4 regions of the Streptomyces sp. NPDC050806 genome follow, and region 2 is predicted to be linked to each of the others. Evidence: riboswitches for the same ligand, from Rfam matches in the RefSeq annotation. Region 2 holds a riboswitch; each other region holds the start of a gene.
The links. Region 2 has a riboswitch for cobalamin ahead of ACZ6WH_RS11870 (prenyltransferase/squalene oxidase repeat-containing protein). Riboswitches for the same ligand answer to the same signal wherever they lie in the genome.
Positions count from the first base shown of each region.

Region 1 (3,552 bases), on a different contig from region 2:
CACCGTGCTCATCGAGACGATCACCGCCGCGTTCGAGATGGAGGAGATCCTCTACGAACTGCGCGAGCACAGCTCGGGCCTCAACGCGGGCCGCTGGGACTACCTGTTCAGCATCGTCAAGACCTTCGGACACCGCACCGACTTCCTGCTGCCGGACCGCGCGAAGGTGACGATGACCGCTCCGTTCATGCGCGCGTACACGGAGCTGCTGGTACGCACCTGCCACAAACGGGGCGCCCACGCGATCGGGGGCATGGCGGCCCAGGTGCCGAGCAAGGACCCGGCCACTCACGAAGCGGCGCTCGCCAAGGTGCGGCTGGACAAGGAACGCGAGGCGGAGGACGGTTTCGACGGCTCCTGGGTCGCCCATCCCGGCCTCGTGCCGGTGTGCCGCGAGGCGTACGACGGTGTGCTGGGTGACCGGCCCCACCAGATCGACCGGACGCGGGACGACGTGGAGGTGACGGCGGCGCAGCTGCTGTCCGTGCGCCGGATCAGCGAGCGGCCCACCGCGGAAGGCGTGCGTACCAACATCGCGGTCGCCCTGCGGTACTTCGCCGCCTGGCTGCACGGCCGCGGTGCGGTCGCCCTGGACGGTCTCATGGAGGACGCGGCCACCGCCGAGATCGCCCGCGTCCAGATCTGGCAGTGGCTGCGGCACCGGGTCCTGGACCGGGAGACGGTCCTGCGGCTGCTCGACGAGGAAGTCGAGTCGCTCGGCGCCGAGTACCCGTGGGCGCCCGTCGACGAGGTGCGGGAGCTGTTCGAACGCAACGCGCTGGCAAGCCAGTTGCCGCTCTTCTTCACTCCGGACGCCTACACCGCCCACCTCGTGCGCCACGTGGAGCAGCCGTGAGCGCGGGCATCCGGCGCGTCGGGGCCGTCGGCGGCGGGCCGCTGGGCGCGGGCATCGCGGAGGTGTACGCGGGCAGTTCGACCGGACCCGAGCCCCGCCTCGACCAGTCCGGCCGGGGTTTCCCCATGTACGGCCGGGACCGAGATCCCGGCACGTCCGGGCGGAGGGTGCCCGGACCACCGGGCTGAGGGGCCCGGAAGGCACCGCCGGCCGAGGGAACCGGCGAGTGCGCGGGGAACGGGCGGGAAGTGCGCGTGCGGCGCTTCCCGCCCGCTGCCCGTGTCCAGCACCGTGCCCGTGTGTCTCAGCTCACCATCCGAATGACGGACGTGATCCGCCGGGGAGCGGGGGCGGCCCGTAGGGTGTCCGGTGCAGTTGGTTCGCCCCGTCCGCCAGGCGGGATGCGTCGCAAGAGGGAACCCGGTGGAAATCCGGGACTGCCCCGCAGCGGTGTGTGGGAACGACCGCCGTCATACGCACTGGGCCCGAGTGGGCCTGGGAAGCGACGGCCAGTAGATGTCCTCCTCGGTGAGGACGCGCCCATGAGTCCGAAGACCTGCCAGCTGCCCGCGTACGGACGATTCGTACGCGGACATCCCGGTGACCTCGTGGGCGGGTCGGCGTTTCTTACCAGGCGAATGGCCGCGCACTGCCGCGCGAGGCCGTACCGCCCGGTGGGTCACCCCTTCGCGTTCTCGTCCCGTTGCCGGGATCTCAGGGATTCATCTCGCGAAGGAGATCTCCGTGACAGCGAAGTCCGCAGCCGCGGCAGCACGGGCCACCGTGTACGGCTACCCGCGCCAGGGCCAGAACCGGGAACTGAAGAAGGCGATCGAGGGGTACTGGAAGGGCCGCGTCACCGCCGCCGAGCTCCGCGCCACCGCCGCCGAGCTGCGCCGCACCAACTGGCGGCAGCTGGCCGACGCCGGCATCGACGAGGTCCCGACCGGCGACTTCTCGTACTACGACCACGTGCTGGACATCACCGTCATGGTGGGTGCCGTACCCGACCGCCACCGCGACGCCGTCGCAGCGGACCGCCTCGACGGCTACTTCGCGATGGCGCGCGGTACGCGGGACGTCGCACCGCTGGAGATGACCAAGTGGTTCGACACCAACTACCACTACCTGGTCCCCGAGCTGGGTCCGGACACGGTGTTCTCCGCCGACTCCGCCAAGCAGGTCGCCGAGCTGAAGGAAGCCGTCGCCCTGGGCCTGACGGCCCGTCCGGTCCTGGTCGGCCCGGTCACCTATCTGCTCCTCGCCAAGCCGGCGCCCGGTGTGGCCGCCGGCTTCGATCCGCTGACGCTGCTGGACCGGCTGCTCCCCGTCTACGCCGAGGTCCTCGCCGACCTGCGTGCCGCCGGCGCCGAGTGGGTACAGCTGGACGAGCCCGCCCTGGTACAGGACCGCACCCCGGCCGAGCTGAACGCCGCCGAGCGTGCCTACCGTGACCTGGGCGCCCTCACCGACCGCCCGAAGCTGCTGATCGCCACGTACTTCGACCGCCTCGGCAACGCGCTGCCGGTGCTCGCGAAGACGCCCGTCGAGGGCCTCGCCCTGGACTTCACCGGGGCGGCCGCCGCCAACCTGGACGCCCTCGCCGCCGTCGGCGGGCTGCCGGGCAAGCGGCTGGTCGCCGGTGTGGTCAACGGCCGCAACATCTGGGTCAACGACCTGGAGAACTCGCTCGCCACGCTCGGCACGCTCCTCGGCCTCGCCGACCGCGTCGACGTGTCGGCCTCCTGCTCCCTGCTGCACGTCCCCCTCGACACGGGCGCCGAGCGGGACATCGCACCGCAGATCCTGCGCTGGCTCGCCTTCGCCCGCCAGAAGACCACCGAGATCGTCACCCTCGCCAAGGGCCTCGCCCAGGGTACGGACACGATCGCGGCCGAACTCGCCGCCAACCGCGCCGACCTGGCCTCCCGCGCCGGCTCCCCCATCACCCGCGACCCGGCCGTACGCTCCCGTACCGCGGCCGTCACGGCGGCCGACGGCCGGCGCTCCCAGCCGTACGCCCGACGGGCCGCTGCCCAGCGCGCCCACCTCGGCCTGCCCCTGCTGCCGACGACCACCATCGGCTCCTTCCCTCAGACCGGCGAGGTGCGCACCGCCCGCGCCGACCTGCGTGCGGGCCGCATCGACACGGCCGGCTACGAGGAGCGCATCAAGGCGGAGATCCAGGAGGTCATCTCCTTCCAGGAGAAGGCAGGGCTGGATGTGCTGGTGCACGGCGAGGCCGAGCGCAACGACATGGTCCAGTACTTCGCGGAGCAGCTCACCGGCTACCTCGCGACGCAGCACGGCTGGGTCCAGTCGTACGGCACCCGCTACGTCCGCCCGCCGATCCTGGCCGGTGACATCTCCCGTCCCGAGCCCATGACGGTGCGCTGGACGGAGTACGCCCGGTCCCTCACCGACCGCCCGGTCAAGGGCATGCTCACCGGCCCGGTCACCATGCTCGCCTGGTCCTTCGTCCGAGACGACCAGTCCCTCGCCGACACCGCCCGGCAGGTTGCGCTCGCGCTGCGCGACGAGGTGGGCGACCTGGAGACGGCGGGCACCTCCGTCATCCAGGTGGACGAACCGGCACTGCGCGAGACCCTGCCACTGCGCGCCGCCGACCATCCCGCCTACCTGGCGTGGGCGACCGAGGCGTTCCGGCTCACCACCAGTGGTGTGCGCCCTGACAC
Region 1 is NZ_JBVJIF010000005.1:331,696-335,247, reverse strand. It holds gene aceB (malate synthase A) at 1-856, shown strand, start outside; gene ACZ6WH_RS17590 (hypothetical protein) at 853-1,044, shown strand; cobalamin riboswitch at 1,216-1,434, shown strand; gene metE (5-methyltetrahydropteroyltriglutamate--homocysteine S-methyltransferase) at 1,601-3,552, shown strand, end outside.
Region 1: another riboswitch for cobalamin. It lies ahead of metE (5-methyltetrahydropteroyltriglutamate--homocysteine S-methyltransferase); the one in region 2 lies ahead of ACZ6WH_RS11870 (prenyltransferase/squalene oxidase repeat-containing protein).

Region 2 (3,552 bases):
GCCGGCGCCGCGTGCGATCCGGGCGGCGTGCCTCACAGCTGGTTCTGCTTCCTGCGGCCGCTCAGCAGGAAGCCGATGCCCGCGCCCACCGCGAGGCCGACGAGCACGACCCACCACACGGAGATGCCGCCCTCGTCCTTCTGCTCGGCCTCCTGGCCCTGCGCGTTCTGCTGCGCCGCCGGCTTCGGGCCGGTCGCGTTCAGCTTCGCCACGAGGTCCGTGCTCCCAAATTCGCGCGGGTCGGCACCGGTGGCGTGCGCGGCGAGGATCAGCTGTGCGTAGGCGGCCGGGCCGCTCTGCTTCGCCCAGGCGGCGGAGTGGCCGCGGAGCCACTCCAGCGGCCGCTTCGCGTCGTCCGGCCGGCCGGCGGCGGCCAGCGCGACCACGGCGTCGGCGGTGTTGCCGACGTCCGGCTGGTCCTCGGCGCCGGGCATGGCGGACATCAGGTGGTGGCCGTGCGCGGCCATGGCGGAGACGAGGTGATCGGCGCCGCCGCTCGCGGCGCCGTGCGCGTCCTCGGCCGCTTCCTCGCAGGACGTCTTCTTCGCGGCGGGCCCGTCCGGCGCGACGACGAAGCCCTTGCCCATGGCGCCCGTCACCGCGGCCGCCGTCGCGTCGTCGTTGGCCGCGAGCTTCCCGTCCTTGGCCTGGAACGCGAACGCGCCGCGGTCCGCCTTCCGCACGTCGCAGCCGAGCCGGAGGGCGAGCAGCCCGTCGTACGGCGACCTGCCGTCCTTCTTCGGCAGCGCCGCCTCCTTCGTGCCGGTGGCGGTCAGCGCGCCGATCACGACCGAGGTGGAGTTGGCGTCGCTGTCGGCGCCGGCCGCCGAGCCCCAGCCGCCGTCGTCGTTCTGCGCGGACTTCAGCCAGGAGACGCCCTTGCGGACCGCGTCGGAGTGCCCGCCGACGGCGGCCAGCGCCTGGACGGCGGCGGACGTCTGGTTGGTGTCCCGCAGGGTCTTCGCGTCGCAGTCCTGCTTCGGGTCGGCGCGGTACGCGGTGAACGCGCCGTCGGCGCACTGCTGCCCCACGAGCCAGTCCACCGCCTCGTCCGCCGGGCGCACGCCCGTGGCGTCCTGGGCCAGCAGTGCCAGCGACTGCCGCCAGACGCCGTCGTACTTGGGGTCCGTGCTGCCGTACAGGCCCTTCGGGAGCTTCGGGGAAGCGCCGGGCGCGGGGGTGTCGGCGAACGCGGCGGGGGCAGCGGCCGCGCACAGCACGGCGGCGGCCAGGGCCGCGGCGCAGCGGCGCGCCGGGGCGGCGAGGGAGCGGGCCGTGATGGCCATGGGGTCGGTGCCTCTCGGTCGGTTCGCGGGGTGCGCGAGGTGGGAGGTCACGCAGCCGCACTCCGCCGCACCACGTCCGCGACTCGCGCGCGGCGCGGTGGCACCGGGCTCAGCTCCGTATACCTCGACGGTGCCGCGTGCCGGGCGGCCGCCGAAGGGCGGCCGGCGGTACGCGGGAGCCTTGGGTGTGCCCCGCCGGGCGTTCCGGCTCGCTCCGGCGCGCGGATGCGCACCAGGGCTCACGGCTGCGGGTCAGCGCCGGTTTTCCACCGGCTTCCCCCGGTCGGGCACGAATGAACTTGTCGCAACACTTTAACCGGCGGGTAGCGGCCGGCTCCCGGCACGTACGGGATGCGTACGGCCGCCCGTACGCCCTCGCGTCCGGACGGCCGGTGCCGCACCCCGCCCCCGCCGGCGGGTCACACCGCCACGTACGCCACCGGGTCCGAGCCCGGCACCGGCTCCGCCAGCCCCCGCTTCACCAGGCGCCGCAGATGGGCCTCGGCCTCGGAGAGGGCGATGGTGCGCGAGGCGTACGGGATCCGTTCCCAGGGGCGGTTCCACTCCATGGCCTCGGCGAGCTGCCAGGGGGTACGCGGGGTGGCGAGCAGTGCCCGCAGGCCGCCGAGCCGCTCCTCGTGGTGGGTGAGCAGCTCCGCCACCCGCTCCGCCGCGCCCGTGAAGGCGTGCTGGTGCGCGGGCAGCACCTCGGCCGCGCCGAGCCGCCCGATCCGCTCCAGGGAGTCGAGGTAGTCGCCGAGGGGGTCGGTGACGGTGGCGTCGTCCGGGTCCTCGTACAGGCCGACGTGCGGGGTGATGCCGGGCAGCAGGTGGTCGCCGGAGAAGAGGCGCCCGTTCCCCGGGTGCGCCGCCGGGTGTGCCTCCTCCAGGTGCAGACAGACGTGGCCCGGGGTGTGTCCCGGCGTCCAGACGGCCCGCAGCCGCCGCCCCGCGAGGTCCAGCAGCTCGCCGGGGACGATCTCGCGGTCCGGGAGCGCGGGGCGGTTCTCGGGGAGTGCGCGGGTGCGCCCCTTGGAGCGGGCCGCGTACAGGGGCGCGAGGTGTTCCTCGGGCGCGCCCGCCGCGGCCAGCTTGTCGATGAGGTACGCCAGCCAGCTGCCAGGCTCGGCCTCGCGGGTGCGCCGGACTACCGCGGCGTCGGCGGCGTGCATCGCGATCCAGGCGCCGGACGCCTCCCTGACCCGCGCCGACAGGCCGTGGTGGTCGGGGTGGTGGTGGGTGACGAGCACGCCGTGCAGGTCGGTGACGGTGGTGCCGCAGGCGGCGAGCCCGGCGGCGAGCGCGTCCCAGGAGTCCGGGTCGTCCCAGCCGGTGTCGATCAGCACCGGGCCGCGGTCCGTCTCCAGCAGGTGCACGAGGGTGTGCCCCAGCGGGTTGTCCGGTATGGGCACGGCGATGCTCCACACCCCGCCCCGGTGGTCGATCACGTGCGGCATGCCATCGCCCCTCTCGGCCCGCACGCCGTCGCGTGCATTGCCCACCATAACTGGAACTGGTATCAGTTCTGATGCAGCGTCAGATATTGCTTCGGGGAACGCGTCAGGTAACGGCGACCGCAGGAGGCGGAATCGATGACTGGCCCGATCGAGCACGGACAGCTCTACATAGGTGGTGAGCTGGTCGATCCGGCCGGCCGGGACACCATCGAGGTCGTCTCCCCGCACACCGAGCAGGTCATCGGCCGGGTGCCGCACGCCTCCCGGGAGGACGTGGACCGTGCCGTCACGGCGGCGCGCGCGTCCTTCGACTCCGGGGTGTGGGCCAACGCCCCGCTCGAAGAGCGGATCGCGGTCGTCACGCGGATCAAGGACGCGTTCGCCGTGCGAAGCGAGGAGTTCGCGCGGCTCATCAGCGCGCAGAACGGCACTCCGTACACCTCCGGGATCATGGTGCAGTCGCTGGCCGCGATGATGGTCTGGGACGCGGCGATCACGGTCGCCCGCGACTTCACCCACGAGGAGCGGCGGCAGGGCGTGCTCGGGCCGCTGCTGGTCCGCCGTGAACCGGTCGGCGTGGTCGCGGCCGTGGTGCCGTGGAACGTCCCGCAGTTCACCGCCGCCGCCAAGCTCGCCCCCGCGCTGCTGGCCGGATGTTCGGCGGTGCTGAAGGTGTCGCCGGAGACGCCGCTGGACGCGTATCTGCTCGCGGAGATCGCCACCGAAGCCGGGCTGCCCGAAGGGGTGTTGTCCATCCTCCCGGCCGACCGGGAGGTCAGCGAGTACCTGGTCGGTCACCCGGGCGTGGA
Region 2 is NZ_JBVJIF010000003.1:579,702-583,253, reverse strand. It holds gene ACZ6WH_RS11875 (SCO2322 family protein) at 1-36, opposite strand, end outside; gene ACZ6WH_RS11870 (prenyltransferase/squalene oxidase repeat-containing protein) at 33-1,286, opposite strand; cobalamin riboswitch at 1,464-1,603, opposite strand; gene ACZ6WH_RS11865 (MBL fold metallo-hydrolase) at 1,706-2,743, opposite strand; gene ACZ6WH_RS11860 (aldehyde dehydrogenase) at 2,879-3,552, shown strand, end outside.

Region 3 (3,552 bases), on a different contig from region 2:
TCGGCGCCGCCATGAAGAGGTTCAGGGACTGGCTCTGGTCCAGGTACGGCGTGCGGTCGGCGGCCATGTCGATCAGCGCACGCTGCGGGACCTCCCAGGCGGTGCGGTACAGCGCGCGGATCTCCTCGGGAATCCACGGCACGTCCTGCACCGAGCCGTTGCCCTCGCGCAGCGCCTCACGGGTCCGCGCGTCCCAGCTGCCCGCCTTCTTCAGGTCCTCCACCAGGTAGGCGTTGACCTGCAGGAACTCCCCGCTCAGCGTCTCGCGCTTGAAGAGGTTGGAGACCTGCGGCTCGATGCACTCGTACACGCCCGCGATCGACGCGATGGTCGCGGTCGGCGCGATCGCCAGCAGGAGCGAGTTCCGCATCCCGGTCCGCGCGATACGGGAGCGCAGCGCGGCCCACCGGTCCGCCCAGCGCGGCTCGGCGTTCGGGTAGTGGTCCGGGTGCAGCACACCGCGCGCCGTACGCGTCGCCGACCAGTTCGGGTGCGGCCCGTGCCGCTCCGCCAGGCCGGCGGACGCCTCGTACGCCGCGAGCATGATCCGCTCGGAGATCCGGGTGGACAGCTCACGCGCCTCCGGCGAGTCGAACGGCAGCCGCAGCCGGAAGAAGACGTCCTGCAGCCCCATCAGCCCGAGGCCCACCGGACGCCAGCGCGAGTTGGACGCACCGGCCTGCTCGGTCGGGTAGAAGTTGATGTCCACGACACGGTCGAGGAAGGTCACGGCCGTACGGACCGTGGTGTCCAGCTTCGCCCAGTCCATCTCGCCGTCGGCGCCCAGGTGCGCCGCCAGGTTCACGGACCCGAGGTTGCACACGGCCGTCTCGCCGTCGTCCGTGACCTCCAGGATCTCCGTGCACAGGTTCGAGGAGTGCACGACCCGGCCCGGCTCCGCCGTCTGGTTCGCGGTCCGGTTCGCGGCGTCCTTGAAGGTCATCCAGCCATTGCCGGTCTGCGCCAGCGTCCGCATCATCCGCGCGTACAGCGTGCGGGCCGGCACCGCCTTGACGGCCTTCCCCTCGGCCTCCGCCTTCCGGTACGCGGCGTCGAACTCCGCGCCGTACAGATCCACCAGCTCCGGCGCGTCCACCGGCGAGAACAGCGACCAGTCCCGGTCCGCCTCCACCCGGCGCATGAACTCGTCCGGGATCCAGTGCGCGAGGTTCAGATTGTGCGTACGCCGCGCCTCCTCACCCGTGTTGTCCCGCAGCTCCAGGAACTCCTCGATGTCCGCGTGCCAGGTCTCCAGGTACACACAGGCCGCGCCCTTGCGGCGGCCGCCCTGGTTCACGGCCGCGACCGAGGCGTCCAGCGTGCGCAGGAACGGCACGATGCCGTTGGAGTGCCCGTTGGTGCCGCGGATCAGCGAACCGCGGGCGCGCACCCGGGAGTACGACAGACCGATGCCGCCCGCGTGCTTCGAGAGGCGCGCGACCTGGTGGTACCGGTCGTAGATCGAGTCCAGCTCGTCCAGCGGCGAGTCCAGCAGATAGCAGGAGGACATCTGCGGGTGGCGGGTGCCGGAGTTGAAGAGCGTGGGGGAGGAGGGCAGGTAGGAGAGCGTGCTGGTCAGCGCGTACAGCTCGGCGACGTCCGCGAGCGCCCGCTCGGAGTGGTCCTCGGCCAGGCCGCACGCCACCCGCAGCAGGAAGTGCTGCGGCGTCTCGATGACCTTGCGGGTGAGCGGGTGCCGCAGCAGATAGCGGGAGTACACCGTGCGCAGGCCGAAGTAGCCGAAACGGTCGTCGGCGCCGTCCGTGAGCGCCCGGTCGACCAGTGCGTCCAGCGCGGCGGCGTGCGCGGTGACGAACTCGGCCGTGGAGTCGGCGATCAGCCCCTCGCGGTGACCCGTGGCGACCGAAGCGGCGAAGCCCGTCGCGCCCTGGCTCGCGGCCTCCTCGGCGATCGCGGCCGTGAGCAGCCGGGCGGCCAGCTTGGAGTACTGCGGCTCGTCGCCGATCAGCCCCGCGGCGGCCTCCATCGCCAGCTCCCGCAGCTCCGCCTCGTCCGAACCGGCGTGCCGGCCGCGCAGCGCGGCCGCCGCGACCTTGCCCGGGTCGGTGGCCGGCAGGTCGGCGGTGAGGTCGGTCAGGGTGCGCAGCAGGGCCGTACCGGGAGCGTCATCGGGCCGCTCGGCCACCGTCCGAGGGGCCTGTGCCTCCTGTGCCGCTTGCGCCTCTTGTGCTGACTCCGCTGGCGCGATGGTCACCTTGTGCTCTCCTCACTCGGCTGGGGCCGGGGAAGAGCGGAGGAGGCGTACGGGCAGCCGCGCCGGACGCCATGCCGGGCACGCGGACACACCACGCAGCGTCCACCGGCCCAACCCGCGGAGCCCGGACGTCTCGACGCCCGTGCCGGGACGGCTGCGGGCGTACCGTCGGCAGGTCATCGGACTCGCGAGCGGGCGGAAAATACCCACTCGACACACCGTTGCGGGACAGTTCCGGATTCGCACCGGATTCCCCTGCGGCGACAGCGAGGACGAGCATACATCTTGTGCCGCCCCTCGCGGCCATCCCTACATCTTGTGTCGCTGCGCTGCTGTGCGTACCGCGGTACGCACGGATGGTCACGGCCCGCTGTCGGCCGCGCGGGCAGGCGGCAGCGCGGCCGCGCGGCGCCTGCGGAGACCCGGCCCCCGGACGTCAGCTCCGGCGTGTCAGCGCTCGGTTGTCAGATCCCGGGCGTACGTCAGCAGGGTGCCGAGACCCGGCACCGGCGACCAGTCGCGCTCCGGCGTCCGGGTGAACCCCAGTCGCCCGTAGAGGCGGTGGGCGCCGTGCATCGCACGCTGCGTGGACAGCACCAGCCGCCCACAGCCCGGCGTGTCCCGCGCACGGTCCAGACATGCCCGTACCAGCGCCTCGCCCACGCCCCGGCCACGCGCCTCCTTCGCCACCGCCAGCATCCTGAACTCCGCCTCGCCCGGCCCCGCGATGTCCGCCCACGGCCCGCCCGCCGCCACGAACGTCACCCCGCCCAGCACCTCGCCCTCCGCCACGGCCACCAGCACCTCCGCCTCGGCCGCCCGGCGCGCCACGTCCCGCAGCACGGGCAGGTACGCGTCGTCCTCCCCGAAGTCGAGCAGCCCGTCCCCGAGGTACGCCTGCGCCGTGATCTCACCCAGTCGCGCGTGCTCCGCCGCCCGTATCCCCCTGATCACGAAGTCCATGGCCGTCAGTGTGCACCAGGGGCACGACAACGGGCCGCCGGTTTTCACCGGCGGCCCGTCGGCCTCACGAATGCGGCGGAATCAGTGCGCGGAACCCGCCGTGGCCGGCGGCAGATCCACCTGGACGCCCTTGTCGCCCGCGTCCGCCGTGTAGTCCTCCGGCGAGGTCTCGTCGATGCCGGCCGGCGCCTTCGCGGCCCGCAGTACGATCGTCAGCACGAGTGTGACCAGGACGTTCAGCACGAACGCGGTCAGGCCGATGTAGCCGATCTCGCCGATGCCGGGAATCTCCGCGTTCGAGCCGCCGAAGTGCTTCTGCGTCGGGCTGGCCACGCCGTACGCCGCGACCGTGCCGTACACCATGCCGACCGCCC
Region 3 is NZ_JBVJIF010000012.1:40,559-44,110, reverse strand. It holds gene ACZ6WH_RS33760 (ribonucleoside-diphosphate reductase subunit alpha) at 1-2,215, opposite strand, end outside; cobalamin riboswitch at 2,369-2,501, opposite strand; gene ACZ6WH_RS33755 (GNAT family N-acetyltransferase) at 2,666-3,178, opposite strand; gene mctP (monocarboxylate uptake permease MctP) at 3,260-3,552, opposite strand, start outside.
Region 3: another riboswitch for cobalamin. It lies ahead of ACZ6WH_RS33760 (ribonucleoside-diphosphate reductase subunit alpha); the one in region 2 lies ahead of ACZ6WH_RS11870 (prenyltransferase/squalene oxidase repeat-containing protein).

Region 4 (3,552 bases), on a different contig from region 2:
CACCTGCCGAAACCGGTGCACCGCGTGGAGACGGCCGCGAACCACGTGGCCCAGCTGCTCGCCCCCGTGCTCCTCTTCACCCCGCAGCCGGTGGCCACCTGGGCGGCGCTGGCGGTGATCGTCACCCAGCTGTGGCTGGTGCTCTCGGGCAACTTCGCCTGGCTGAACTGGCTGACGATCGTGATCGCCGTCCCGGTCGTGGACGCCTCGGCGCTCGGCCTCGGCGGTCTCGCGGGCCCGCCCGCCGGCCTCGCCCCGCCCCCGCTCTGGTACGAGGTCGTGGTCCTCGCCGTGACCGCGGCCGTCCTCGTGCTCAGCTACCGCCCGGCCCACAATCTGGTCTCCCGGCAGCAGCGAATGAACACCTCGTACGAGCCGCTGCACCTGGTCAACTCGTACGGCGCCTTCGGTTCCGTCACCCGCGTCCGGCACGAGGTGGTCGTCGAGGGCACGGCGGACGAGGTGATCACCGATGCCACCGAGTGGCGGGAGTACGACTTCAAGGGCAAGCCGGGGGACGTGCGCCGGATGCCGCGCCCGTTCGCCCCGTACCACCTGCGGCTGGACTGGCTGATGTGGTTCGCGGCGCTGTCGCCGGGCTACGCGAGCCGCTGGTTCGGCCCCTTCCTGGAGCGACTGCTGGAAAACGACCCGGACACCGTGCGGCTGCTGCGCCGGAACCCCTTCCCGGACGCGCCGCCCCGCCACGTACGCGCCCAGTTCTACCGCTACCGCTTCACAACCTGGCGGGAACTGCGGGAGACCGGGGCGTGGTGGCACCGGGAGCCGGTACGGCAGTTCTTTCCGCCGACAGCTCTGCGCGGAAGGACCTGACCATGTCCCGGGCGTGCCGCAGCCCGATCCGGGTGACCTCGCGCTCGACGTCGTCCAGCTCGGCGGCCACCTCGTCGTACGGCCACCCCAGGTGCGCCCGGGACTTCACCAGCCCCAGCCGCGCGAGCGCCGTGCCCCGCGGTTCGGACATCGACCGGAACTCCGCCAGCGCGCCGCTGTAGACCACGGCGGCCTCCTCGTACCGCCCGGCCCGGTACAGCACGTTGCCGCGCATCTTGCGGTTGTAGGCCAGCGCCCCCGCGAGGTCCAGCTCCCGGCAGAGGGCCTCGCCCCGGCCGAGCAGCCGCAGCGCCTCCTCGGTCTCCCCCAGCACGGACCGTACGTCGGCCACGCCCCGCAGCGACCAGGCGAGCCCCCGCCAGTCCTCGGCCCGCTCGGCGACCTGCGCCGACTCCTCGAACAGCGCCAGGGCCTCCGCGTATCCGCCGGTGTTGCGGTGCATCTGCGCGATCCCCGACATCGCCCACACCATGTGCCGCGCCTCACCGTGCGCCCTGGCCTGTGCCAGCAGCTCTTCGTGCAGCTCCGCGACGGCCTCGTAGTCCCCCTGTATGCGGCCGGTCTCGGCGAGCCCGGCGAGCGCGTAGCCGTGCGCGAGGCGGTCGCCGCTCGGTTCGGCGAACGCGACGGCCGCCGCGAGCAGCCGGCGCGCGAGCGCGAGCCGCCCGCACTGGCGGGCGAGCGTGCCGCCGCTCCACAGCGCCCACGCCATGCTGCCGGGCTCCCCCGCCGTCCGCGCGCTCCGGTAGCTGGCCCGCCACGCGGCCTCGGCCTCGGCCACCCTCCCGAGCCGCCGTCCGGCCTCCGCCTCGGCGAGCGCGGCCCGTGCGGCGTCCCCCGGCCCCCCGGCCGCGTCCCGTGCGCGCCGCGCGGCGACGAGCACGTCCTCGTACGAGGAGTTGACACTCAACTCCGCCCCCAGCTCCCCTTGATACTCCGGAGCGAATGCCTTCCCGTACATCCCGAGTCCTCCTGGTCACTTGCGTCGGTCAGGCACCGACGCTATGTGCCGAGGAAGCCGCCGGACGTCCCCCCACCTGCGGTTATCCCGGTCGCTCTCGGGATGTACGGCCGCGCTGCCGATCACTCTGGAGATGTACGGGGCGTCCCCTAGGGGGAGGAGTCACAGGGGGGGCAGCCGTCGCCGCGGTGGCCACATGGGCCTGTGGTAGCTTGCCGGAGCCAGTCGTACCTTGCATGTGCATGTGCACCTGTACGGGTCAGGGAATCCGGTGCGAATCCGGAACTGACGCGCAGCGGTGAGGGTGACGGGCGGGACATCTGCCACTGGACGGCGTACGCGGTCCGGGAAGGCGTTCCGTCCGGATGAGCCCGAGTCCGAAGACCTGCTGGCGGCCTCCGGCGCCGGCCGTGCCGGGGGAACACCGCAGACCGGGCTTCGCGCAAGAGCCCTCGACGCCGAAGGAACTCCCGTGCCGCTCCCGCACCCCGTCCGTCGTGCCGCCGTTTTCCTGGTGGCCACCGCGCTGCTCGCCGGATGCGGCGGTGGCGCCTCGCCGACGGAGGGCTCCGCCAAGGGCGGGAGCGCCGGCCGGTCCGTCTCCCTCGACAACTGCGGGCGGAAGGTGCGCGTCGACGGCCCCCCGAAGCGCGCCGTCTCCCTCAACCAGGGAACGACGGAGATCATGCTCTCCCTCGGTCTGGCCGACCGCATGGTGGGCACCGCCACCTGGACCGACCCGGTGCTCAAGGGCCTGGAGAGGGCCGATTCCACGGTCGAGCGGCTGGCCGACAACGGCCCGTCCTTCGAGGAGGTGCTGGCCACCGAGCCCGACTTCGTCGCTGCCTCGTTCGCCTCCACCCTCGGCAAGGGCGGGGTGGCCACGCGAGGGCAGTTCGACGAGCTGGGCGTACCGACGTACCTCTCCCCCAGCGACTGCACCGGCAAGGACAACGGCGGCGACGGCGACGGGTCCCGCACGAAGCCGGTGACCATGGACGTCGTCTACGGCGAGGTCCGCGACCTGGCCAGGATCTTCGGCGTCGAGGAGCGCGGCGAGCGGCTCGTCGACGGCCTGAAGGCACGGGTGAAGAAGGCCACCGCCGGCATCGACGCCCATGACGTCACGATGCTGTACTGGTTCGCCAACTCCGAGTCGCCCTACATGGCGGGCTGTTGCGGCGCCCCCGGCGCCGTCACCCGGGCGCTCGGCGCCAAGAACGTCTTCGACGACACCCACGAGGAGTGGCCGCAGATCAACTGGGAGACCGTCGCGGACCGCAACCCCGCCGTCCTGGTGATCGGCGACCTCACCCGCAGGTCGGAGACGGCCGAGACCGCCGCGAAGAAGATCGAGTTCCTCTCGGAGAACCCGGTCACCAAGAACATGGACGCGGTCAGGCACAAGCGGTACGTGCTGCTCAGCGGCCAGTCGATGAACCCCACCATCCGCACCGTCGAGGCCGTGGAGAAGGTCGCGGCGGCGCTGCGCAGCCACGGACTCGACAAGTGACCCCGGCGCGGCCCGCCGCACCGGCCGCGATACGCGGGCTGCGGCAGGCCCTGGCCTGGGCGGCCGGGCTCGCGGCGCTCTGCGCGTCCGTCGCCGTGGCCATCACCATCGGCCCGGCGGACATCGGGGTCGGTGACGTCTGGTCCACGGTGGCGGCCCACCTGGGCCGGGGGCACGGTGACCTGACCCCCATCCGGGACGGGATCGTGTGGAACCTGCGGCT
Region 4 is NZ_JBVJIF010000004.1:629,896-633,447, forward strand. It holds gene ACZ6WH_RS15575 (lipase maturation factor family protein) at 1-834, shown strand, start outside; gene ACZ6WH_RS15580 (tetratricopeptide repeat protein) at 737-1,816, opposite strand; cobalamin riboswitch at 2,022-2,223, shown strand; gene ACZ6WH_RS15585 (ABC transporter substrate-binding protein) at 2,289-3,329, shown strand; gene ACZ6WH_RS15590 (FecCD family ABC transporter permease) at 3,326-3,552, shown strand, end outside.
Region 4: another riboswitch for cobalamin. It lies ahead of ACZ6WH_RS15585 (ABC transporter substrate-binding protein); the one in region 2 lies ahead of ACZ6WH_RS11870 (prenyltransferase/squalene oxidase repeat-containing protein).